DNA from 2 places in the Tindallia californiensis genome. Region 1 is predicted to be linked to the other one. Evidence: riboswitches for the same ligand, from Rfam matches in the RefSeq annotation. Region 1 holds a riboswitch; the other holds the start of a gene.
What was found. Region 1 has a riboswitch for lysine ahead of BLV55_RS06665 (aspartate aminotransferase family protein). Riboswitches for the same ligand answer to the same signal wherever they lie in the genome.
Positions count from the first base shown of each region.

Region 1 (12,258 bases):
GGATATGGACCATTCCGCTGGGTATGCCTCAGTGGGGATCCGGAAGATCTTAGAAAAACCGATGCGGCAGCGATGGAGTGCATAGACCCTAATCGTCGAGGACAGGACCGCGATAATTATGTTTGGATTCGAGATGCTGAAAAAAATAAAATGGTAGTAGGAAGTCAAGCTAGAATCTTATATCAGGATGCTTATGGCAGAACCAATATAGCCCTTCGTTTTAACGAAATGGTAAGACGTGGCGAAATAGGTCCTATTATGCTGGGACGTGACCATCATGATGTAAGTGGTACGGATTCACCCTTTAGAGAAACATCCAATATTAAAGATGGCAGCAATATTATGGCCGATATGGCAACCCAAAGCTTTGCCGGCGATGCGGCACGGGGAATGAGTTTGGTAGCGCTGCATAATGGTGGCGGTGTAGGTATTGGTAAATCCATTAACGGAGGTTTCGGGATGGTGCTGGATGGCAGCAGAAGAGCCGATCGGATTTTGGAGACTGCGATGCTGTGGGATGTTATGGGAGGCGTTGCAAGACGTGCCTGGGCAACCAATGAAAATGCACTGACAACCAGTATGGAATATAATGAGTTGAATAAAGGACAAGACCACATTACATTACCTTACCTGGCAAATGAAGAACTGGTGAAAAAATTGGTGGAAGAGAAGGTTAAGTAAAACCGTACAAAGAAAAGGAGTCTTTGCATTGCTCTATGACGAGCCGTGTGAAGGCTTCTGATTATGAATAGATAAATAAAATTTATAAGACGAAGGAAAAGCAATAGGAGGTGTTTTGATGCAAAGTGGTAATATGATTATAAAAAATGCAAGTCAGATAGTAACTTGCAGTGGTACAAAAGCAAAAAAAGGAAAAGAAATGCAGGATCTTCATGTGGTGGAAAATGGAGCAATCCTTATTGAGAAAGGCATCATTCAATCTGTTGGAAAAGAGGAAGAAATCCTAAAAGGCATAGACGAAAGTCAATACCAAGTAATTGATGCAGAAGGAAAAGCTGTTTTGCCAGGTTTTGTTGATTCTCATACCCATTTTGTATTTGGTGGATATAGAGCAGAAGAGTTTACCTGGAGATTGCGTGGAGATGATTATATGGATATCATGAACCGTGGCGGTGGAATTATCAGCACGGTGCAAGCTACTCAGGAAGAAAGTAAGGAAGAATTATATGAAAATGGGTACCAGCGACTCACATCCATGCTTTCCTTTGGTGTTACGACAGCAGAAGGAAAAAGTGGGTACGGGCTTAATAAAGAAACGGAGTTAAAACAATTAGAAGTAATGAAAGAAATTAATGAAAACCATCCGGTGGATGTGATCAGCACCTTTATGGAAGCTCATGCTGTTCCTGCAGAGTATAAAGGGAAAGAAGATGAAATGATCGAAAACATTATCCGTGAAAGCCTTCCAGAAATTAAAGAAAAAAATCTGGCCGAGTTTTGTGATATTTTTACAGAGAAAAATGTTTTTACGATTGAGCAATCTCGACGGTTATTGACCGCTGCAGCTGAAATGGGCTTTAAACTGAAAATGCATGCCGATGAAATTGTTCCCCTTGGTGGTGCGGAATTAGCCGCAGAAGTAGGTGCTGTTTCTGCCGATCATTTATTGCAAGCTTCTGATGCTGGTATTGCAGCGATGGCAGAAAAAGATGTCGTAGCAACCTTATTACCAGGAACGGCTTTTAGTTTGAGAGAATCTTATGCAAGAGCCAGAGATATGATTGAAGCCAATTGCGCAGTTGCCTTGGCATCAGACTTTAACCCTGGTAGTTGCCATACAGAGTCTATTCCATTAATTATTGCACTGGCAACCCTTTACATGGGAATGTCGCCGGAAGAGACGATTACAGCCTTAACCATTAATGGAGCAGCAGCTGTTGATCGTGCGGATAGCGTAGGAAGCCTTGATCCAGGGAAAAAGGCGGATATTATTATTTTAAGAGATCCTTCCTATCATTTTTTATCTTACCATATTGGTGTGAATTCCGTTGAACGTGTCGTTAAAGATGGTATAATGGTAATGGATAACCGACACAAATTATTATAAAGGCAAGCTGTAAAAAAAATCGTTAAAATCCTGACAATGATTCAGGTGAAAGATACAACTTAAGGAGGAGTTATCATGAGCAGTAAAAAACAAATTGTTCAATGCGTTCCAAACTTTAGTGAAGGTCGTGATCTGGCAGTTGTAGAAAAAATTGCCGATGCTTTTCGAAACACTCCGGATGTAAAATTGCTGGATTATAGTAGTGACGAAGATCATAACAGATGCGTTATTACCGCTTTAGGAGAAGCGAAAGCAATGAAAGAAGCGGTTATCAAAGCGGTTGGAACGGCTTTTGAGTTAATTGACATGACGAAGCATGAAGGGCAACATCCTCGAATGGGAGCCGCTGATGTAGTACCTTTTGTACCGATCAAAGATATTACAATGGAGGAAACGGTTGCACTAGCTGAAAGTGTGGCAGAAGAAATTGCCGAAAAATTTGGTCAGCCAATTTTTCTATATGAGAAAGCAGCCAAAACTCCGGGACGCGAAAACTTAGCAAAAGTTAGAAAAGGTCAGTATGAAGCCATGGCAGAAAAAATAAAAGAAGCAGAATGGAAACCGGATTTTGGCCCTACAGAAATGCCGCCTCAAACTGGCGTAACAGCCGTAGGTGCACGGATGCCTCTGGTAGCTTATAACATTAACCTGGATTCTTCCGATCCGGAAGTTGCTGATAAAATTGCGAAAAAAGTCCGTCATATCAGTGGTGGTTTAAGATATTGTAAAGGAATGGGTGTTGAACTGAAAGACAGAGGTATTGTTCAAGTATCTATGAACATGACGGATTATTCCAAAACGGCTCTTTATCGAGTGTTTGAACTAGTTAAAATTGAAGCACAGCGATATGGTGTTAATGTGGTTGGTAGTGAAATTGTAGGCGCTGTTCCAATGGAAGCGTTAATTGATTCGGCTGCATATTACTTGCGACTGGAAGATTTCACAATGGATCAGGTATTAGAAACATCTTTAATGGAATAAATGGTGGTTAGAAGCATTAATTAATTCAATAGATAAAGAAGGGATGATTAGTATGCTGGCGGATAAAAGTGTAAAAGGGTTTTTGCAGGAAACAGCTTCGGACGCTCCGGTACCAGGTGGAGGCAGCATTGCTGCGATGAGTGGTGCGACAGCGGCGGCACTAACCTCGATGGTTTCGAATTTAACCATTGGAAAAAAGAAGTATGAAGCGGTTGAAGAAACAATGAAAGAAATAAGAGATCGTGTTGATGCTGCACGTGAGCAGTTGATCGACTTGATCGACAAAGATGCTGATTCTTTTAATGGTGTGATGGCATGCTTCAAAATGCCCAAGGAAACAGAGGAAGAAAAAGCAGCAAGAAAAGAGGCTATCCAGCAGGCGACCAAAGAGGCGGCTCAGGTACCTCTTGAAATAGCAGAAAAAGCCATGGGCTTAATGAAAGATATTGAAGTTATTGTTCAATCTGGTAATAGTAATGCGGTAACGGACGGAGCTGTAGCTGCAATGCTGGCACGGACAGCTGTATTGTCAGCTCTGTATAATGTGAAAATAAACTTGGGCGGCATTAAGGATGAAACCTATGTAAAAGAGATGGCTCAAAAGGTTAGCGACTTAGAAGAAGCGGCACAAGTTCAAGAGAAAAAAATTCTGGAACAAGTCAAACTAGACTAATAAAAAAGCAAACAAACATCCTGGCTTTGGGAAAAACCAAAGGCAGGGTGTTTTTGCATTTGGCTAAGTTGCTAAAGGTTAGATACTTGAATGATGAAGAAAAAACAAAAATAGACAATCCAAAAATGAACAAGGAGGATATTTATGAGGCTGATAAAAGAAAACTCAACCGCCGTTATCATTGATATGCAAGAAAAACTAACACCTCATGTACAACACCATAAAGATTTGATGGAACGGATGAAAATTCTCATTAAAGGATTAAAAGCGCTAGGAGTTCCAATACTGGTGACGGAACAATATCGAAAAGGGCTGGGACCAACCATACCGGAAATTCAAGAAGTACTGGAGGAAGAGGTGACGGTTGAAAAAATGGCCTTTAGCTGTTGTGATGATGATGAATTTCAAAAGGCGCTAGACAAAACAGGACGGACACAGGTAATTGTAGCTGGTATTGAAGCTCATGTATGCGTGCTTCAAACAGTGATTGATTTAATAGAAAAAGGCTATCAACCCATTGTAGTAGAAGATTGTTTATCTTCCAGAAAAACGATGGACAAAGATATTGCAATGAAAAGAATGGCGCAAGAAGGAGCAAGGACGGTTAGCTGTGAATCAATTCTTTTTGAATTGTGCCGTTATGCGGGAACGGATACCTTTAAAAAGATTTCTAAATTGGTGAAATAACGATGTAGAGGATGAGTGGATGAAAGCGGTGCGAAGAGGTCTCCTTTGCGCCGCTTTTTTTATGAAGCATTTGCTTCGCGGAAGAATGTGAACAGATTTCTATAATTGATAGAAAATACAATGAATACATGCTAAGATAGATTCGAATTAGTAAGAAAACAGAGAAAAGGGTGATTGTATGTCAAAAATAACAACACAAAAACTAAGAAGAATGAAAGAGGAAGGAGAAAAAATAAGCATGGTAACCGCCTATGATTATCCGACCTCCGTTCTTGCGAATCGGGCTGGCATAGATGTCGTACTAGTAGGTGACTCTTTGGCAATGACCATTCTTGGGGAAGAGAATACCGTTTCAATAGGAATGAAGGAAATGGTTTATCATATTAAACCAGTGGTTAAAGGCGCTCCTGATGCACTTGTTGTTGGAGATATGCCCTTTGGATCTTATCAAATATCTAAGAAAAAAGCTGTGAAGAATGCGGTTCAACTTATGAAGAAAGGTGGTTGTGATGCTGTTAAACTAGAAGGTGGCGCAGAAATGGCGGAGGTGGTGAAAGCCATTGTTGATGCCGGAATTCCTGTGATGGGCCATATTGGACTTACGCCTCAAACCGTATCCAAGCTGGGCGGTTTCAAAGTTCAGGGGAAATCCGTAGAAGCAGCGGAAGTTCTCTTGAAAGATGCACTGAAGTTGCAGGAAGCAGGAGCTTGGGGATTAGTGCTAGAAGCAATACCGGAAGAAGTAGGTAAGTTGATTACAAAAAAGAGTGATATACCAACGATAGGTATAGGCGCTGGTCGTTATTGTGATGGACAAGTCCTTGTGTTCCATGATATGTTTGGGCTTTTTCAACGTTTTGTTCCAAAATTTGTGAAGCAATATGGGCAATTAGGAGATCAAGTGGTAGATGGACTAGAAACCTTTAAAAAAGAAATTCAGGAAGGTCGTTTTCCAGCATCCCAGCATAAGTTTAGTGGAGTAGAGGAAGAAGAACTAACGCATTTGTATTAAAAGAGCCAAGTGTAAAACCAAATCTTATCAATAGATAATAGAAGATAGAGGAAAAGGAGGGGTAAAGCGTTGAAAATTTCTATTATAGGATCCGGTGCAATGGGATGTCTTTTTGGTTATTATCTCGTAAAGGCGAAGGCGGAGGTAACGCTGATTGATACCTGGCAGGAACATATTGAAGCCATCGATAAAAATGGATTAACCATCATGGATGGGGAGCATATCGATCACGTACACATAAAAGCTTTCTCAGAGGCTTACCAGCAGACAGAAAAAATGGATCTTATTATTATCTTCGTCAAGGCCTATGATACAAGAAATGCATTAGAAAAAAGTTTGCATCTAATAGGAGAGGATACTCGTATCATGACCTTGCAAAACGGTGTTGGGAACATAGAGGTTATCAGTGAGTTTGTCTCTAAAGAAAAGATTATTGGTGGAACCACTGCTCATGGTGCTATGCTAAAAGAAAAAGGAGTAGTGGTTCATGCAGGGAGAGGTAAGACCAGAATTGGTCGTATTGAAGGAGAAAATGGAAAAACAGAAGAGGCTATCCGTACACTCTTTAATGAGTCAAAAATAGATACAGATATTGAAAAGAATATTGACGGACTGATCTGGGATAAACTTCTGGTTAACGCAGGAATAAACGGCTTGACGGCAATCTTGAACATTGCAAATGGGAAGTTGTTGGAGAGAGAAGAAACAGAGATCTTAATGAAAAACTTGGTGATGGAAGCGATTAGCGTAGCTGAAAAAGCAAAGATACAGATATCTTATCCTGACCCATTACACCATGTGAAAGCCGTGGCGAAAGCTACGGGAAATAATAGATCCTCTATGTTACAGGACCTAAACCGAGGTAAAAAAACAGAAATTGAGTATATTAACGGTGCTATTGCAAGAAAAGGGAAAGAACTGGGAATTCCAACACCATATAATGATTTTTTACAGCAGTTGGTAAAAGCCAAAGAAAAGCTGTCGTGAGAAAAGGAGTGCCTTGCATGAAAAACGTAACTGAAAGCAAGATAGGAAAGGAAAAGTTTATAGAAGATCCACGTTATAAACAGTGCAACAAAGAAGCTTTAATGGGAGTAACATTGGGAATTCTAAACCTTATCTGGTGGTTTTTTTGGGGCTATGGATTAGGCTCTGGTCCGCCGGAGGAATATCGGTATATGATGGGTTTTCCTGCCTGGTTCTTTATGAGTTGCATCCTGGGAGCGGTGCTGTTTACAACCTTATCGATCATTATGGTGACAAAGTATTATAAAGAGATGCCTTTAGGTGCTATCAGTAAGGAAGAAGCCGCCGCGTTGAAGAAGGAGTTAGAACAATCTGGAGGGTAGAGTGATGGAAAATGTAAACTATAGTGTATTGCTGGCGTTAATAGGATATTTTGTGGTTGTATTTGGGATTGGATTTTACAGCCTTGGACATGTTTCAAAGGCCAGCAAAGGAATGTCGGAAGAGACTGGGGGATTTTTGACGGAGTACCTAGCTGGAAGTCGTGACCTGGGTGGTTTTGTTTTAGCAATGACCATGGTAGCTACATACCTGAGCGCCGGCAGTTTTATCGGTGGACCTGGAACGGCATATACTTTTGGATTGGGGTGGATTTTTCTTGCGATGAGCCAAATGCCTACAGGTTATTTTACGCTGTCTGTTTTAGGTAAAAAATTTGCTATCATTGCAAGAAAGATTGATGCTGTTACGGTGACGGATTTTCTTAGGGCCAGGTATCAAAGCAAATCCATTGTGATCCTGTCATCTTTGTCGATTATTTTTTTCTTTATTGCCGCTATGAGCGCACAATGGATTGGGGCAGCCCGATTAATCGAGGGATCCGTAGGAATAAGTTATCAGAACGCGCTTTTGTTTTTTGCAATCACCGTACTGATATACACAACCATCGGTGGTTTTCGAGCCGTTGCTCTGACGGATAGCCTGCAGGGGATTGTTATGACGCTTGGAACCATTACGCTTTTAATAGCGACGATTATAGCTGGTGGAGGTGTTGGTAACATTGTTCAGAGTATGTATGAAAAAAATCCCGGCCTGATTACACCTTATGGAACAGAAGAAGGATTTATGACGATGGCCTGGGTAACTTCCTTTTGGATTTTGGTAGGGTTTGCGATTGTAGGGCTTCCTCAGGTTGCAACCAGAGCAATGAGTTATAAAGATAGCAAAAGCCTAAAAAAGGGGATTATTTATGGGACGGTAGTATCTATGGTACTGCTGCTGGGGATGCATTTTGTAGGTGCTTTCGGCAGTGTGATTGTTCCGGGCATAGAGGCAGGAGATCTGGTGGTTCCTACTTTGACCACATCTTTGTTTCCAGGGGTGATAGCCGGTGTTATTCTGGCTGGTCCTTTGGCAGCCGTTATGTCTACCGTTGATTCTCAATTGTTGATTGTTGTTGGAGCCATGGTGAATGATCTTTATTCAAATTACATCAACCCCAAAGCCAAGAATAACTCCCGACTGACCGCAAAAGTAAGTTATGCAGCGACGTTGCTGATAGGAGTGGTTATCTTTATGGTTGCCTTTAATCCACCGCCATTGATGGTTTGGCTAAATTTGTATGCGAATGCTGGCCTGATCTCTACCTTTATTTGGACGGTACTCTTAGGGCTTTACTGGAAAAAAGCCAATGCACCAGGCGCTTTGGCTTCCATTATTGTCGGGACAGGTTCTTATGTTATATTCGATTATCTATGGGTAAGACCCTTTGGTTTGCATACGATTGTATTGCCACTACTGCTGTCACTCCTTGCTTTTGTAGCCGTAAGTCTATCAACAAAAGCACCTGATGAAGAAGTGATCAATACATTCTGGGGAATTTAAGTAGGTGAGTAATGTGAGAATGGAAACAGATTAAAGAGATAACATGATGTTTTCTAATTCGAAAGGTTCGACAGGCTTTCCTTCTCTGAAAACCCGCATGTTTCCGCCGGAAATTTCGTCAATTAAAAGAATCCTATCATCGGATTTTCCGAATTCGAATTTAATATCGTATAAGTCAAGGTCCTTTGTGGCCAACAAAGCCTTAACGAGAGAAGCGATTTCTTGCGTTAAGGCTTTTAATGTGGAAAAATCATCCTTTGAAAGAATTCCCAACATATCCAGCGCATCTTCAGAAATGGGTGGATCCTGTCTTTGATCATCTTTTAATGTCACTTCAACAAAAGCGTCTAAAGCGGCTCCTTCCTCAATATAATCGCCATATCGACGATGAAAACTACCAACAGCTCGGTAACGGCAAATCACTTCCAGACCTTTTCCGAAGGGTTTTGCAGGTTTAACAGTCATCGTAGCTGCTTCGGGATCTGCATCTACATAATGAGTAGGGATCCCCTTTGCCTTTAAATGTTCAAAGAAAAATGCTGTTAATCGAAGACCGGACTGGCCAGCACCTTTAACGGTAAGACCGATCTCGTTAGAGCCGGGATCGAAAACACCATCTTTTCCTGTCATATCATCTTTGAATTTCAATAAAAACATTCCATCAGGAAGCTTATAGACATTCTTGGTTTTACCAATATACATCAGTTCCATTAAAAATCTCCTTTCGATGCTATTTCTTCTATTATGCGATAAGCTCATAAAAATATCAATATCCATTAATGAAATCGAAAGCATCGGTGCCTTGTCAGAAATAAGGAGCCATGATAAGCTACAGAAAGATGAAAAAAGATGATAACAACTTTCTGGGAGGTTTAGCATGAAACTAATTTCATGGAATGTAAATGGGTTAAGAGCTTGTGTTAAAAAAGGGTTTATGGATTATTTTGACAGAGAAAAGGCGGATGTTTTCTGTGTCCAAGAAACGAAGTTACAGCCAGAACAGATAAGCCTGGAATTAGAAGGATACCATCAATTTTGGAATTCGGCCGAAAAAAAAGGATATTCAGGTACGGCTGTGTTTACAAAGACAGAGCCTTTGACGGTTCAATACGGTTTGGATATGGAAGCTTACGACGGGGAAGGTCGAGTGATTACCTTGGAGTATAACGACTACTATTTGGTGAATGTATATACACCGAACTCTCAACGGGAGCTAACCAGACTTGACTTCAGAATGGATTGGGAAAACGTCTTTCGGGAATACTTGAAATCGCTGGAAGCAAAAAAACCAGTCATTCTCTGTGGAGATTTGAATGTGGCACACCGGGAAATCGACTTGAAAAATCCAAAAACCAATCGAAGAAATGCTGGGTTTACGGACGAAGAAAGAGAGAAAATGACAACGCTTTTAAGCAGTGGTTTTATTGACACCTTCCGACACCTATACCCAGACTTAGAGGGAGCATACACCTGGTGGTCCTATATGCGACAGGCCAGAGAAAGAAATGCCGGCTGGAGAATCGACTATTTTCTCGTTTCAGAATCTCTGAAACAAAAGATAAAAAAAGCGGAAATTCACTCAGAGGTTATGGGAAGCGATCATTGTCCGGTATTACTGGAAATATAAGTAACATCTAAGGTATTCGTACAGAACAAATAATAGATTCTTACAGAACAAAAGTTGACAGAGCAGAAAGATTCCCCTATAATAATAATTGGATATGTGGTTGCATTTTGAAGTGACACAAAAAACTGAAATGAGTCATAAATAGAGGAGCAGTCATAGGGTAACCGGCGTATGTGAAAGAGGCACACATCTGATGATTCCGGTGAAGGCTTTGGCTGCCGAAAGAGGCCTATTGGTGTGCAAAGGGGATCTTGACAGTTTAGGACAGTCCTAGGCTGTTGTCATGCGATTTTTATGCATGGAGAGCTATTTATGTAATGAGGCATCATTACGTAAATAGCTTTTTTTATACCCGTAATTAGTTGATGCCGCAACGTGAACATGGTAACAAGCAGGCTTAAAAATCAGTGTAGAAGAAAGGTGGTTATTCCATGAACAGTGTACCAAAACTTAATCTGGAAGGTTCTATGAAATTATTTGAAGAAGCGAAGCAAATGTCTCCGGGGGGTCTTCTTGGGATTCGTCGTCCCTACAACTTTGTAGAAGGCGAATATCCTATTTTTATTGAGCGGGGATACGGTGGCCACATTGTAGATGTGGATGGTAACGATTATATTGACATGCTTTGTGGATATGGACCGATTATTTTGGGGTATAGAGAACCGGAAATCAATCAGGTAGTCATTGAACAAATGGAAAAAGGTTTCTGTTTTTCCTTAGTTCAGGAAGTTCAAAACACCTTGGCAGAAAGACTGGTTAAATTAATTCCGTCCGCGGAGATGGTCATTCTTGCGAAAACAGGCTCTGACGTAACAACGATGGCTGTAAGAGTAGCACGTGGTTTTAACGGTAAAACGAAAGTACTTCGTTGCGGATACCATGGATGGCATGATTGGTGCGTGGAAGTTCCTGGTGGAGTACCGGAAGAAATTCAGAACATGACCGTTGAGTTTCCTTATGGAGATTTGGATGCGTTGGAAGAAGCGCTTAAAAAACATGGAGATGATACAGCTTGTATTATGTTGACACCAGTAGGTCATCCGCTTTCAGCACCAGTGCAAGAACCACCGGCTGGGTACCTAGAAGGCGTTAGAGAACTGGCAGATAAATATGAGGTTGTTTTAATATTTGATGAAATCCGTACAGGCTTTCGAGTAGCAATGGGTGGAGCACAGGAACGTTACGGAGTAACTCCGGATCTTTCTACCTTTGGTAAGGCAATGGCGAACGGATACCCTATTAGTGCACTGGTAGGTAAAAAAGAGATTATGAAAGTCGTTGAAAAAGAAGTGTTCATTAGTTCCACCTTTTTCCCTAACAGCTTAGAAATGCATGCTTCTTTGAAATGCATCGATATTTTGGAAAGAGAAAACGTAATCGACAGCATTTGGAAACGTGGAGAAGACTTTTTTGCACAAATGGAAAAAATTGTTCAGGAATCTGATGTACCGGCGACAGCATCAGGTATTCCACCAATGCCTTATATTACCTTTGATAAGGTGGATGATCAGTACAAAGAAAGAAGAAAATTCTTTTACACAGAAACCATCCGGCGAGGGTTGTTTATTCAACCATACCATCATGGATATATCTGTCATCGACATACCGATCAAGATTTGAAAGATGCCTTGGGAGCTATGGAAGAGGCGCTTAAGCATACGCATAAAGTATATCCATATAAAAAATAGTCGATATAAAAAATAGTCGATCTGACCAAACAAAAGACCCCTATGCCTAAAAATGGTATTAGGGGTTTTATAATGGATCTTTTGCTGAAGTAAGCACTGTGGTAAAATGAAGTTGTTATTATTCCCTTTTATAAAAGCGAATCCATGGAAAAGGTGACATATATGAAATCAATCCGAGTTCAAATGCTGGTATATCTAATGATAGGTGCAGGCATCCTTTTTACAGGAATGCTTCTTTTTATCAATAACAAACTTGCTGATTTACCGGAAGTTATTACGGAGCAATACCAGGATGTAACCGAAGCCAGAGCCAACGAGCTGTCTCATGAACTTCGTGGCTATATGAAAATGTTACAAATGATTTCGCAGTCACCAGAAATAAAAAAAATGGATCAAGCAATCGTTAAAAGATATCTGCCTCACTTGGTGTTGCCTGAAATAATGCGAAATATGACCATTATATGGCCCGATGCTTCGGGTTGGAGTAGTGTGGATCAATGGGTGGACGTCAGAGATCAAGAACAGTATTTGAATATCATAGAAAAAGGCGAAGTGCAATGGATATCTCAACCATTTAAGAGTCCTTATATTGAAGAAGACTTGGTTATTATTATTTCCCACTCCATAAGAAATGAAAGGCAGCAGAACATAGGTATTGTTAATATGGTGGTA
Region 1 covers NZ_FNPV01000004.1:142,831-155,088, forward strand. The annotation lists gene BLV55_RS06610 (urocanate hydratase) at 1-681, shown strand, start outside; gene hutI (imidazolonepropionase) at 800-2,068, shown strand; gene ftcD (glutamate formimidoyltransferase) at 2,144-3,049, shown strand; gene BLV55_RS06625 (cyclodeaminase/cyclohydrolase family protein) at 3,102-3,722, shown strand; gene BLV55_RS06630 (hydrolase) at 3,867-4,409, shown strand; gene panB (3-methyl-2-oxobutanoate hydroxymethyltransferase) at 4,588-5,421, shown strand; gene BLV55_RS06640 (ketopantoate reductase family protein) at 5,491-6,408, shown strand; gene BLV55_RS06645 (YhdT family protein) at 6,426-6,770, shown strand; gene panF (sodium/pantothenate symporter) at 6,775-8,271, shown strand; gene BLV55_RS06655 (phosphoribosylaminoimidazolesuccinocarboxamide synthase) at 8,302-8,982, opposite strand; gene BLV55_RS06660 (exodeoxyribonuclease III) at 9,149-9,898, shown strand; lysine riboswitch at 10,033-10,215, shown strand; gene BLV55_RS06665 (aspartate aminotransferase family protein) at 10,330-11,586, shown strand; gene BLV55_RS06670 (bifunctional diguanylate cyclase/phosphodiesterase) at 11,749-12,258, shown strand, end outside.

Region 2 (12,258 bases), on a different contig from region 1:
AAGTATAAATATGCTAAAGAATGAGTTTATTAGAGCAAGTGAAGGTATTATCATGAATACTTATAAACGAGTACCAGTAGTGTTTGTTGAAGGCAAAGATTGTATGCTGATTGACTCTGAAGGAAATAAATATTTGGATATGGTAGGCGGATTAGCTGCTTCGGGGATGGGGCATTCACCTGACTTTTTAGTAGAGGCGATAATGAATCAGGCAAAAAAATTAATGCATGTAACAAATTATTATTGGAATGAGCCACAATATGAACTTGCGAAGTTATTAGTAGACAACTCCTTTGGGGATAAAGTTTTTTTCTGTAATAGCGGTGCGGAAGCTAATGAGGCGGCCCTTAAATTAGCAAGAAAATATGGTTATAAGATGTTTGATACCCCAAGGTATGAAATTGTTACCGTAAGTGAGTCTTTTCATGGAAGAACGCTGGGTACCCTGAGTGCGACAGCTAAGGAAAGCTATCGTGAAGGATACAAACCGTTACCAGAGGGGTTCAAGCAAGTACCTTTTAACGATGTAGAGTCGTTAGAAAATGCTGTGTCGGAGAAAACCTGTGCGATTATGTTTGAGCCTCTCCAAGGAGAAGGCGGACTGACCCAAGTTTCGGAGGCGTTTGTTAATAAGGTGAACGACCTTGCCAAGAAACAGGGCCTTTTAATTATTGTAGACGAAATTCAGTGTGGATTAGGAAGAACGGGTGCTATGTTTGCTTATGAGCAATATGGTATTATACCTGATATTATGTCATTGGCAAAAACAATGGCTGGCGGTTTTCCTATTGGAGCAATTGTTGCAACAGAAAAGGTTGCAGATGCATGGAATCCTGGAGATCATGGAACCACCTTTGGTGGAAATCCATTAGCTTGTGCAGCGGGAGCAGCAACAATGAAAGAGATAATAAATCAAAATATACCTGAGAAGGTAAAAGAAGACGGAGCATATTTGATCCAAAAATTACAGATGTTGAAAGAAAAATATGATTTTGTAAAACAAGTAAAAGGAAAAGGGCTTATGGTAGGGTTGGAACTTAATTTTCCGGGAGATGAAATTGTCAGAAAAGCTTTTGACAAAAAACTGATTATTAATTGTACTTCAGGAAAGGTGTTGCGGTTTCTTCCTCCAATGGTGATAAAAAAAGAAGAGATTGATCTATTTGTGAATACTTTAGATCAGGTTTTCCAAGAAGTAAACTGATTTCCCCCTCTTTTGAGGGGGTTTCCTTTTTATAACCGATATTCACTGATTTTGATGGGTATAATAACTAAAGAATTTGAAAACCAATGATGGAAAGCGAGGAGCGGTTAAAGTGGAAGAAAAAAGAAAAGTTACTCGTATTGAATTTCATATTAAAGGAAAGGTGAAAAGCAGGAATATAAATCTTATAGGCCAAGTACACGACTTAAGCTTAAAAGGTTTATTCCTGAAAGTGGAAAAACCTTTGGAGGCATCCTTGTTAGGAGAAAAAGTTGAAGTATTGATTGAATTGATGGACCATGCTTCTAATATAGAAATACAGGCAGAAGGATCTATTGTTCGAATGGAAGAAAATGGAATTGGAATTAGATTAGAACATATCGATTTAGATTCCTTTACACATCTAAAAAACATCATATCCTATAATGCTGGTGATCATGATCGAATTATGGATGAATTTGTTGACACCATGTACCATGAAGATTAATCAATGGATAACAAAGAGCTTCCTCCTAACTCTTTGTTAATTAATTGAAAAACATCAGTTAGAAGTTGGTTGGTAGTAGTGCTTTCCACGTATTCAAGGTCGAATAAAGGTAATATCTTGATCTTTACATCTGCTGGCTGGATTCGATTAGTTGTTTCAAACATATCGCAGGTGCCTTGTATGGCTACTGGTAAAATGGGAACCCCTGCTTTCTGTGCCAATTTTAAACTACCAGGTTTGAAGGAAGACATTTCCTTTCCTTTGCTTCGGGTTCCTTCTGGAAAAATAACCATTGAATGCCCATCCTTCAGGGTGTGTTGAGCCTTTTGAATGGCTTTAATTGATTGGCGTAAATCCTTGCGATCAATAAAACTACATTCAATCAAATCCATCCATTTTGATATGACAGGAATCTTTTGCAACTCTTTTTTTGCAACAAATCCCATGGGTAAAGGAATCGTACTTACTAATAAGGGAATATCAAAATAACTTTGATGATTACTAACAATTAAAACAGGTCCACTTTCAGGAATATTTTCTGCACCTTCAATGGTTACCTTGCTACCTGATTTATTAATAATACGATGAGACCATCTCTGTCCAATTTTTTGAGTGAAATCTCTTTTTTTGAGATTATCACCGTTTTTTTCCATAGATTTTGCTCGACGGGCACAAAAGATAATGTACACTAGATATAAAAGGAAATCAAACAACCAATAAGCGGTTCTTAGCATAGAATCCTTCCTTTCTGGAAATAAATATAATAACGGATTACATTTTATCATAAATGCTATATAGTTATAAGGTAGAGATAAAAATAAAAACAATTTTATGATTTTAAGGGGTGTTTTCATATGGAACCTTTTAGGCTTTCGATATGTCAAATGATGGTGAAAAATAATAAGAAAGAGAACTTGCAAAAAGCAGAATTCATGATTAGAAAAGCTGTTTCTGATGTTAACTCCCAAATAGTGGTATTGCCGGAAATTTTTAACTCACCATATAGTATCGAATGCATGGAGAAAACAGCAGAAGAGGAAGGAGGCATTACAACTAGAATGCTTTCATCCTTAGCGAAAGAGCTTAAAATTACGTTAATAGGTGGGTCTATTGCTGAAAAAGCTGATGGTAAAATATATAATACGTCCTATACATATAATACCATTGGAAAGTGTATTGGAAAACACAGGAAAATTCATTTATTTGATGTCGATATTAAAAATGGCGTTCGCTTTATGGAATCGGATCTTCTATCCGCTGGTAATAAAGTGACGGTTTTTGATACAGCATATGGCAAAGTTGGAATAGCCATTTGTTTTGATATGAGATTTCCAGAATTAATTAGGCTAATGGCCTTACAACAAGCACGTATAATCATTGTGCCGGCAGCATTTAATACAACTACAGGACCTGCGCATTGGCATGAAACAATAAAAATGCGTGCCGTTGATAATCAGGTCTATTTTGTGGCAGCTTCTCCGGCTAGAAATGAAGAAGCAGAATACCATGCTTATGGCCACTCGACGATTTGCGATCCTTGGGGGACTGTGTTAGCATCAACTGATGAAAAAGAATCAATAGTGACAACGGAGATACTACCAGATCGTGTTGATTCAATCCGTAATCAATTGCCATTATTGAAGCTTCGAAGAACAGATATCTATAATCTTGAAACATTCAAGACTAAAAAATGACTATCGGAGAGTCTTAGGTAATCTTGACAGTGCTTTTAAAGGTATGATAATATTATAAATGGTATTTATATAATTGAATGATAGATCGATAGAGGATGCGCTAAGAAAAAGTAGAAATTCGGATGATAAGAGGTAAGCACTCAATGCCGATTTTCAAAAGGTCTGGGCGCCGAAGTTTCTGAACATGCTTTCGTTCATGAAACTGGGAGCAATTGCGAATAGCGTTGCTACTGTCATGGATGCCCATGGAGTGCTATTGGAAGACGAATTCATGCCTATAAGGTCATTATAGGTGTGCTATCTTTTTAATGGTATGATTTCTCCCGGGTTTGGTTCCGGGAGTTTTTTCATAAATGGGGTAGATAAAAAAGGGAGGCGTGTGAAATAGGACTTAACATTGGAATAGTAGGAGCTACAGGGGCTGTAGGAAGAAAAATATTAGAAGTACTTAATGAAAGAAATATTAACCTTGATAAGGTGCGCTGCTTTGCGTCATCGAGGACGGCTGGAGAACAGTTGGAATGGAGAGACCAAACGATTACCGTTGAATTATTGACAGAAGAAAAGATGCGAGAAAAGTATGATTATCTTTTGTTTTCAGCCGGCGGAGATATATCGAAAGAATATGCACCGATTGCAAAAGAAGCCGGAAATATCGTAATAGATAACTCTTCTTATTGGCGCATGCATGAAGAAATACCGCTGGTCGTACCTGAAGTAAATGGCCATATATTGCGTGACTACAAAGGTATCATTGCTAATCCTAATTGTTCTACCATCCAAATGGTAATGGCTCTGGCGCCGTTACATCGTGTTTATCAAATGAAGCGAATTGTTGTATCTACTTATCAGGCGGTATCTGGGAGTGGTAATAAGGCAATTCTTGAGTTGGAAAAACAAAACGATGACCCGAACTATCCGCCATCTGTTTATCCAAAACCAATTGCGGCAAATTGCCTCCCTCATATCGACGTATTCTATGAAAATGGATTTACCAAAGAAGAACTTAAAATGGTCAATGAAACCCAAAAGATATTCAATGACGAAACCATACAGGTTAACGCAACAGCTGTTCGAGTGCCTGTTTTTAATGGGCATAGTGAATCGGTAACGGTGACATTTAACAGCACTCCACGGTTGTTAGAAGTTAGAGAGTTACTCAGTAGCGAAGCGGGAATAACTTTATTAGATGATCCGGCCCATCTAAAGTATCCGACACCCCTTGAAATTCAAGGGAGTGATTCGACTTTTGTGGGACGTATTAGAAAAGATTTATTTGATCCCTGCACGCTTTCTATGTGGATCGTTGCTGATAATTTGCGTAAGGGGGCTGCTACCAACGCTGTTCAAATTATCGAAAAGATGGAAGAGATGAAGCATTAGGTAGGCTTGTGGAATACTGTAACAAAGAAGATTTAATAAGGAGGCGATAGTTATGTTTAAAGGTACAGGGGTAGCTCTTATAACACCCTTCAAAGAAGGGGAAATTGACTTGGAGAGCTATAAAAAATTAATAGACTTTCAGATAAAAAATGATTGCCAATGTTTGGTTGTTTTGGGAACTACTGGAGAAGCATCGACATTAACTGATGAAGAAAAAAAACAAATAATAACAACGGCAGTGGACCATGTGAATCGTAGAATACCAGTCCTTGTAGGCACAGGAAGTAATAATACATCAGTGGCTATTGACAGTTCAAAGAAAGCAGAAGCTTTAGGAGCAGATGGGGTATTGGTGGTAACTCCTTACTATAACAAAGCTACTCAAAAAGGTCTTATAACCCACTTTGAAACTATTGCTAAAAGTATCGGCATACCTTTAGTCTTATATAATGTACCTGGGCGTACAGGTGTCAACATGGAACCGGAGACGGTGGAAAAGCTTTCGCAAGTAAAAAATATCATCGGTATTAAAGAAGCCAGTGGGAATATATCGCAAGTTTTAGAAATAAAACGTTTGGTTTCGGAGGATTTTCTGATTTTTTCTGGAAATGATGATAATATATTGCCAATATATTCTATTGGAGGTCACGGAGTTATTTCAGTGATGGCGAATGTAATACCAAAAGAAACTGAAGAAATGTGTCGCTCTTTTTCAGAAGGAAACATTAAGAAGGCCATAGAGCTTCAGGTAAAGTATAAGAAACTCTTTAACCATTTGTTTGCAGAAGTTAACCCAATACCTGTAAAAGCAGCCATGGCATTAATGAATAAAATCAATAATGAACTAAGACTCCCGCTGACTTCCATGGAAGATGATAAAATGAATGAACTGGAAAAAGAGATGAAAACCTTGAATATTATATAGAACGGATGTTTTAAGGAAGGGTGTGTTTTTTTGAATTTACTAGTATGGGGAAAAACAGGGAAGATGGGGAAAATGATTATTGAAATGGCCAAAGAAGATCCTTTTTGGCATCAAGTACAAGGGATTGGTTCGCATGATGATTATGAGAGCTACTTACTAACGCCGAATGTCGTCATAGATTTTTCTCATCCAAATGCGTTGGATAAAGTACTGGACTATGTGAAAAATCGAAACTGTCCCTTGGTGATAGGGACGACGGGTTATAATGATCAGCAGCTATCGGCCATAGAAAAAGCTTCTAAAGAGATACCTTTGGTATATGCAACGAATATGTCTTTAGGAATGAACCTCCTGTTTTCTATGGTTGAAAAAGTAGCATCCGTATTAAAAGATTCTGTTGATATTGAAGTGGTAGAGTCACATCATAATAGAAAGAAAGATGCACCTTCAGGAAGCGCTAATACGATAGTGGAATGTATAGAAAAAGGATTAGGTGAAAAAAGGCAGCATGTTCATGGGAGAGAAGGGCAATGTCCTCGCAGTGCAGGAGAGATTGGTATTCATAGTATTCGAGGAGGAAATATTATTGGACGCCATGAAGCCAGCTTTATTCACGAATTAGAAAGCATTACACTTGTTCATGAAGCATATAACCCTTCAGTATTTGCAAAAGGAGCACTTGAAGCAGCAAAATTTTCTTTGCAATCAGAAGCGGGTCTGTATAACATGAAAGATGTCTTAGGCATGAAAGATGCTTAAAAGTCAAGGGAATACTTAAAATAAGATGGAGGGAATACGATGGAAGCAAAACAAATAATTGAATATATCCAAAAAAGTGAAAAGAAAACGCCTGTAAAGGTTTACATTAAAGGTAATCTACAGTCTGTTGATTGGGAAAAATATAATGGAAAATATTTTGTGAATTCACAAAATGGAACATTGTTTGGAGATTGGAAAGAAACAGAAGCTTTTATAAATGAACATGGCGAGTTCATTGAAGATCACGTTGTGGAGTGGGATCGTAATATGTCGGGGGTTCCGTTGATGGATTACAAAGGCATTCCGGCTAGGATTGAACCAGGATCTATTATACGTGAAAAAGTGGAGATACAACCGAATGTCATTGTTATGATGGGTGCTGTTATCAATATTGGAGCCATCATTGGTGAAGGAACAATGATTGATATGAATGCGGTTATAGGTGGAAGAGGAATGGTTGGGAAAAACTGCCATGTAGGAGCTGGTGCTGTTATTGCAGGTGTGATTGAGCCAGCATCGGCAACTCCTGTTGTGATAGAAGATGGTGTTATGATTGGAGCTAATGCTGTCGTTTTAGAAGGTGTGAGAATAGGTGAAAATTCAGTAGTTGCAGCAGGGGCTATTGTAACAGAGAATGTACCTGCTAATGTGGTTGTTGCAGGCACACCGGCAAAAATATTAAAAAAAATAGACGATAAAACAAAATCTAAAACAGGTTTAGTTGAAGCATTGCGACAACTGAACGAGGATTAAAAATGAATATTGTTGTACAAAAATATGGTGGAACATCTGTTGGATCACCAGAAAAAATAAAAAATGTTGCTCGAAAGGTAATTCAAAAGAAGCAGGAAGGATATCAGGTTGTTGTTATTGTTTCGGCCATGGGAGACTCTACAGATCGTTTAATGAAACTGGCTCATGAAATTTCGGAATATCCGAATTCTCGGGAGTTGGACGTACTGCTGACCACAGGTGAACAAGTGTCGATCGCTTTACTTGCTATGGCGATATGGGATTTGGGAGAACCGGCGATTTCCTTTACGGGTTCTCAGTTAAACATTCAAACAACGGCTATCCATCAAAAGGCAAGAATTCTTGATATGAATGTTGATAAAATCCACCAAGAACTATCTAAAAATAAGATAGTTGTTGTTGCTGGTTTTCAAGGTGTAGGAAAAGACCAAGAATTTACTACTTTAGGCAGAGGTGGAAGTGATACCTCTGCGGTAGCTTTGGCGGCAAAATTACGAGCTTCCTGTGAAATCTATACAGATGTTGATGGAATCTACACAATGGATCCCAGAAAGTTGAAAAAAGCAAAGAAGATTGATCAGATTACTTCAGAAGAAATGATGGAGATGGCTAGTTTAGGAGCTGGTGTTCTTCACCATCGTTCCGTTGAACTGGCTCATAAATATAGGGTTCCACTTTATGTTGCTTCAGCCTTTGATCCAGTGACTGGGACCAGAATCATTAGTGGAGGAAGTGGTGAGTTGGAAGAAAGTGTTGTGACAGGAATGACATCCAGTCATTCGGATATACAAGTAACACTAATGTACTTGCCTGCAAGTATGAAAAGTCTGCGTCGCATCTTTGATGAAATGGCTCAAAAAGAAATAAATGTTGATATGATTTCTCAAATGAAGGTGGATAAGAATCGGATGCATGTAAGTTTTACGGTTCCGAAAGAAGATGCTCATTATGCTAAAGTCATGATGGAATCGTGGAAAATGGAAGACGACCTTATACAGTGGGAGATTAATGAAGATATTGTTAAGATGTCTATCGTAGGTTTAGGGATGCGTTCTCATTCGGGTGTTGCTGGAAAAGTGTTTGATTTATTAGCACAGGCTGATATTGAAATCAAAATGATTACAACATCAGAAATTAATCTTTCTTGGGTAATTGATGCAAAAGAAGAAGAAAAGGCAATAGAACTAATAGGCGAAGGATTTGAATTGACAAATTGTCATGCATAAAAAACGCCCTCCGATAAAAGGAGGGTGTTTTTTTACTATCCAAACTCATCATAAAATACGTTTTCATCAGTAAAGCCTTTTTCCTTAAGTTTTTTAACGGCAGATTCTATCATTACAGGACTGCCGCATAGATAAGCTTCTTTGTTATCTGCATTATCAATATATTTTTCGATGGAATCAGTAACTCGTCCCCGATCGCCATCCCACGGATCTTCCTCAGCAACTCTAGAAAGTACCGGCTTATAAGAAAAGTTAGGCAATATCTCTTCGAATTCTTTCATTTCGTCAGCTAAAACAAGATCTTTTTCAGTTTTAGCTCCGAAGAAAAAGGTGGTTTTGCGGTTGATGTTTTCTTCTTTCAACTGATATAGGATACTTCGGATAGGTGCTAGTCCTGTTCCTACAGCAATCAGTACAATATCAGCATCGCTTTCCTTTTGAAGATAAAAATCTCCAAAGGGTCCGTTGAAAGATACGCTATCTCCTTCTTGCAAAAATTGGTGAACATAGGTTGTAACAAGACCTTCTTCCACATACCCGATAATAAGCTCAATATAATCATGATTTGATGCAGGGGAAGCGATAGAATAAGCTCTAAATACTTCCTCGGGGTTTCCTGGATATGGAGGTGCTAATAATTGGACATATTGACCAGGGGTAAAGTCAATTTGTTGACCGTCTGAAATTTGGATTTTTAAGAAGCGGATAGTGTTAGTAAGTTCTTTGATAGAATCAACAACAGCTTCGTATTTTCTGGCATTGAGCAGATCTTCCGGTATGGTTAATTTCAAATCTGATTTTACTTTTACTTGACAAGATAAACGGAGGTTGTTTTTTAGATCGTCCTCATTAAGAAATGAAGTTTCGGTTGGTAATACAGGACCTCCGCCTTCTGTAATTCCACACTTACAAAGGCCACAAGTGCCTTTTCCTCCGCAGGCCGATGGTAAAAATAGTTCTTGCTCATTTAGGGTGTTAAGCAATGTGCTGCCACCTTCGACGATAAACTCTTTATCGTTATTAATAAGGATGTTACATTCACCGTAATTAGCAATGTATTGATTTGCCAGCGTTAAAATTAAAGCAAGAATGCCAGAAAGGCTACTCATAATGCCTACTGTAATCATGATTTGCGTCATTTTTCAGCCTCCTCTACTGTACATTTGCGATTCCAGAAAAACCAATAAAAGCTAAAGCCATTAAGCCGATAATGATCAGGGTGATTCCTGCGCCTTCCAGACCTTTAGGAACTGGAGCATTTTTGATTTTTTGTCGAATTCCTGCTAAAGCTACAATTGCTAATGTCCAACCAATACCAGATCCTAGTCCAAAAAACGTAGACTGAATCAAATTATAATCACGAATAACCATGAAAAGAGAAACACCAAGTATGGCACAGTTTACAGTTATCAGAGGAAGGAAAATACCCAAAGAGTAGTAAAGCGTAGGAACATATCGTTCAACGATCATTTCCACCAGCTGAACAAAGGCAGCTATGAGGATGATAAATACAATAAATCGCAAATATTCTAAGTTATATGGCACTAATATATGATGGTAGATGAGGTAATTGATAACAGACGTTCCTGTTAAAACAAAGGTGACAGCTTGGCCAAGCCCCCATGCTGTTTTAATTTCTTTGGAGACAGCAATAAAAGAACACATTCCTAAGAAATTGGCTAAAATCATATTATTCGTAAAAATAGATGCCATAAAAATAACCATAGGGTTTATTTCCATTATTTAGCACCTCCTGTTGCTGGCTTGTTTCCTTCTTTATCTGGGATATAAGTATTGGCGATCCAAATGAGAATGCCCAGCATAAAGAAAGCTCCCGGAGGCATAATCATGAATACCCAGTTTGTCCAGTTTTCACCTAAAACGTTAATACCAAATAGAGATCCAAAGCCGAGTAATTCTCTAAAAAAAGCTATAAATAGTAAAACGAAGCTATAGCCTACTCCTGATGCGACCCCATCAATAAAAGAAGTTAATGGAGGGTTGTTTTGTGCAAAAACTTCACATCTACCCATAATAATGCAGTTGGTTATAATGAGACCAACATAAGGGCCTAAAGCTTCGCTCATAGAAGGCCAATAGGCTTTTAACACAATATCGACAATAATGACATAAGCAGAGATAATAAGGGTCTGCACCATCATACGGATATGCTTCGGAGTAAATTTGCGAATAATAGAAACGGTCATACTGGAAAACGAAGCAACAAAGATTAATCCAATACCCATCACAAGAGAGTTAATCATTAAGTTGGTAACCGCCAGAGCTGAGCAGATTCCTAATATTTGTCTAAAAACAGGATTGTCCTTGAATACACCGAGAGAAAAAATATTTCTAATTTTTCTAATCATTTTGTAACGCCTCCCGAGTTTCGGACATAAACTGTTTCATATTATTATTAAAAATATCTCTGACAGCATTGGAAGTTCCTGTGGCACCGGAGATAGCATCTACCTGGCCGTCAGGATCCGGTCGGTAAGTGAGAAACTGATGAGACTCATCAGGATCGATTTCAATACCTCGGAACTGTTCCTTAAAAGATTCTTCATCAATACGAGCGCCTAATCCGGGAGTTTCGTTATGAGAAAGAAACTCAATGCCCAGCACTTCGTTAAAATCAGTGGATAAGGAGACCAGTCCTTTAAGGTCACCCCATACAGCACTACCGGTAATCGGAACAATATAGGCAATTAATTCGCCATTTTGATCAAACCCTTCATAAATAGTCTGATCGTTTACTTCTATTTCATGAATGTGTTTTTCATATAATGAGTTAATGGTTTCGGCATTGGTTTCTTCTGGAAGCTTGTCTAAAACGTATAGAAAAGATATTTGATCAGAAAGTTGCTCATTTAATTGAATTCTTTCGATCGTTATGGCGTTAATACTTGCAAGTACAGAAGTATATATAAAAGTGACGATTACCATAAACACGACGGGTTTAAGGTTTAATTTTTTCATGCTTTCACCTTCTTTCTCATAGCTTTTAACGACTTAACCCCTTCGTCCATAATAGGAACAAAGGTATTCATGATTAAAACAGAAAAAGCGGCCCCTTCTATAAAAATACCGAAATATCGAATAATAACCGTAATAATACCGATTAAAAATCCGTAAATCCACTTAGCGGAGCTGGTTTTAGGAGCCGTGGTAGGCTCGGTAACAAAATAGATAGAAGTAAAAAGGAAACCACCCGTTAAAAGCCCGTAAATAGGATTAGGAACATTGTTGACTCCGGATATAAACAAAAGGCTGTGAATAGTGAGAAAGCCTGTGATAGAAGAAACGATTAATCGCCAGTCAGCGGCTTTTCTGGACAGAAGAAAAAGTGCTCCTAAAATAAGAAGGATAGCACTGGTTTCACCGATAGAGCCAGATGTATAACCCCATAGAACTTCGTTGTATGATAGCAGTTCTCCTGTTGCTCTAAAGGCAGGCATAGGGGTTGACTCTGATACGGTATCTAAAACAGGAGTTATGTATTGTGTAAACCCTCCGGGAAAAGAAGTTGATGCATGGTTCCAAGAGGCTGTAAGATATTCGGGGAATGAAACGTATAAAAACATTCTGCCAGCTAATGCTGGATTAAACACATTGCGTCCGAAACCCCCAAATACTTCTTTGGCAAACAAGACACCAAAGACAATGCCTACAATGGCAACCCAGTAGGGAGTTGCAATGGGAAGGGAAAGGGTGAACAATACACAAGTTACTAATACGGCTTCGGTAACTTTTTGATTTCTTTTTTTTACAAAGATGTATTCTGTAGCGATTCCTGCTACAGAGACTACTATCAAAAGAGTTAAAAC
Region 2 covers NZ_FNPV01000001.1:130,024-142,281, reverse strand. The annotation lists gene BLV55_RS00710 (aspartate aminotransferase family protein) at 11-1,204, shown strand; gene BLV55_RS00705 (PilZ domain-containing protein) at 1,317-1,691, shown strand; gene BLV55_RS00700 (lysophospholipid acyltransferase family protein) at 1,688-2,425, opposite strand; gene BLV55_RS00695 (carbon-nitrogen hydrolase family protein) at 2,546-3,385, shown strand; lysine riboswitch at 3,467-3,649, shown strand; gene BLV55_RS00690 (aspartate-semialdehyde dehydrogenase) at 3,770-4,768, shown strand; gene dapA (4-hydroxy-tetrahydrodipicolinate synthase) at 4,821-5,693, shown strand; gene dapB (4-hydroxy-tetrahydrodipicolinate reductase) at 5,724-6,452, shown strand; gene dapD (2,3,4,5-tetrahydropyridine-2,6-dicarboxylate N-acetyltransferase) at 6,492-7,205, shown strand; gene BLV55_RS00670 (aspartate kinase) at 7,208-8,431, shown strand; gene BLV55_RS00665 (NADH:ubiquinone reductase (Na(+)-transporting) subunit F) at 8,467-9,570, opposite strand; gene BLV55_RS00660 (NADH:ubiquinone reductase (Na(+)-transporting) subunit E) at 9,584-10,171, opposite strand; gene BLV55_RS00655 (NADH:ubiquinone reductase (Na(+)-transporting) subunit D) at 10,171-10,800, opposite strand; gene BLV55_RS00650 (RnfABCDGE type electron transport complex subunit G) at 10,793-11,410, opposite strand; gene BLV55_RS00645 (RnfABCDGE type electron transport complex subunit D) at 11,407-12,258, opposite strand, start outside.
Region 2: linked by a shared signal. The riboswitch ahead of BLV55_RS00690 (aspartate-semialdehyde dehydrogenase) and the one ahead of BLV55_RS06665 (aspartate aminotransferase family protein) in region 1 are both predicted to bind lysine.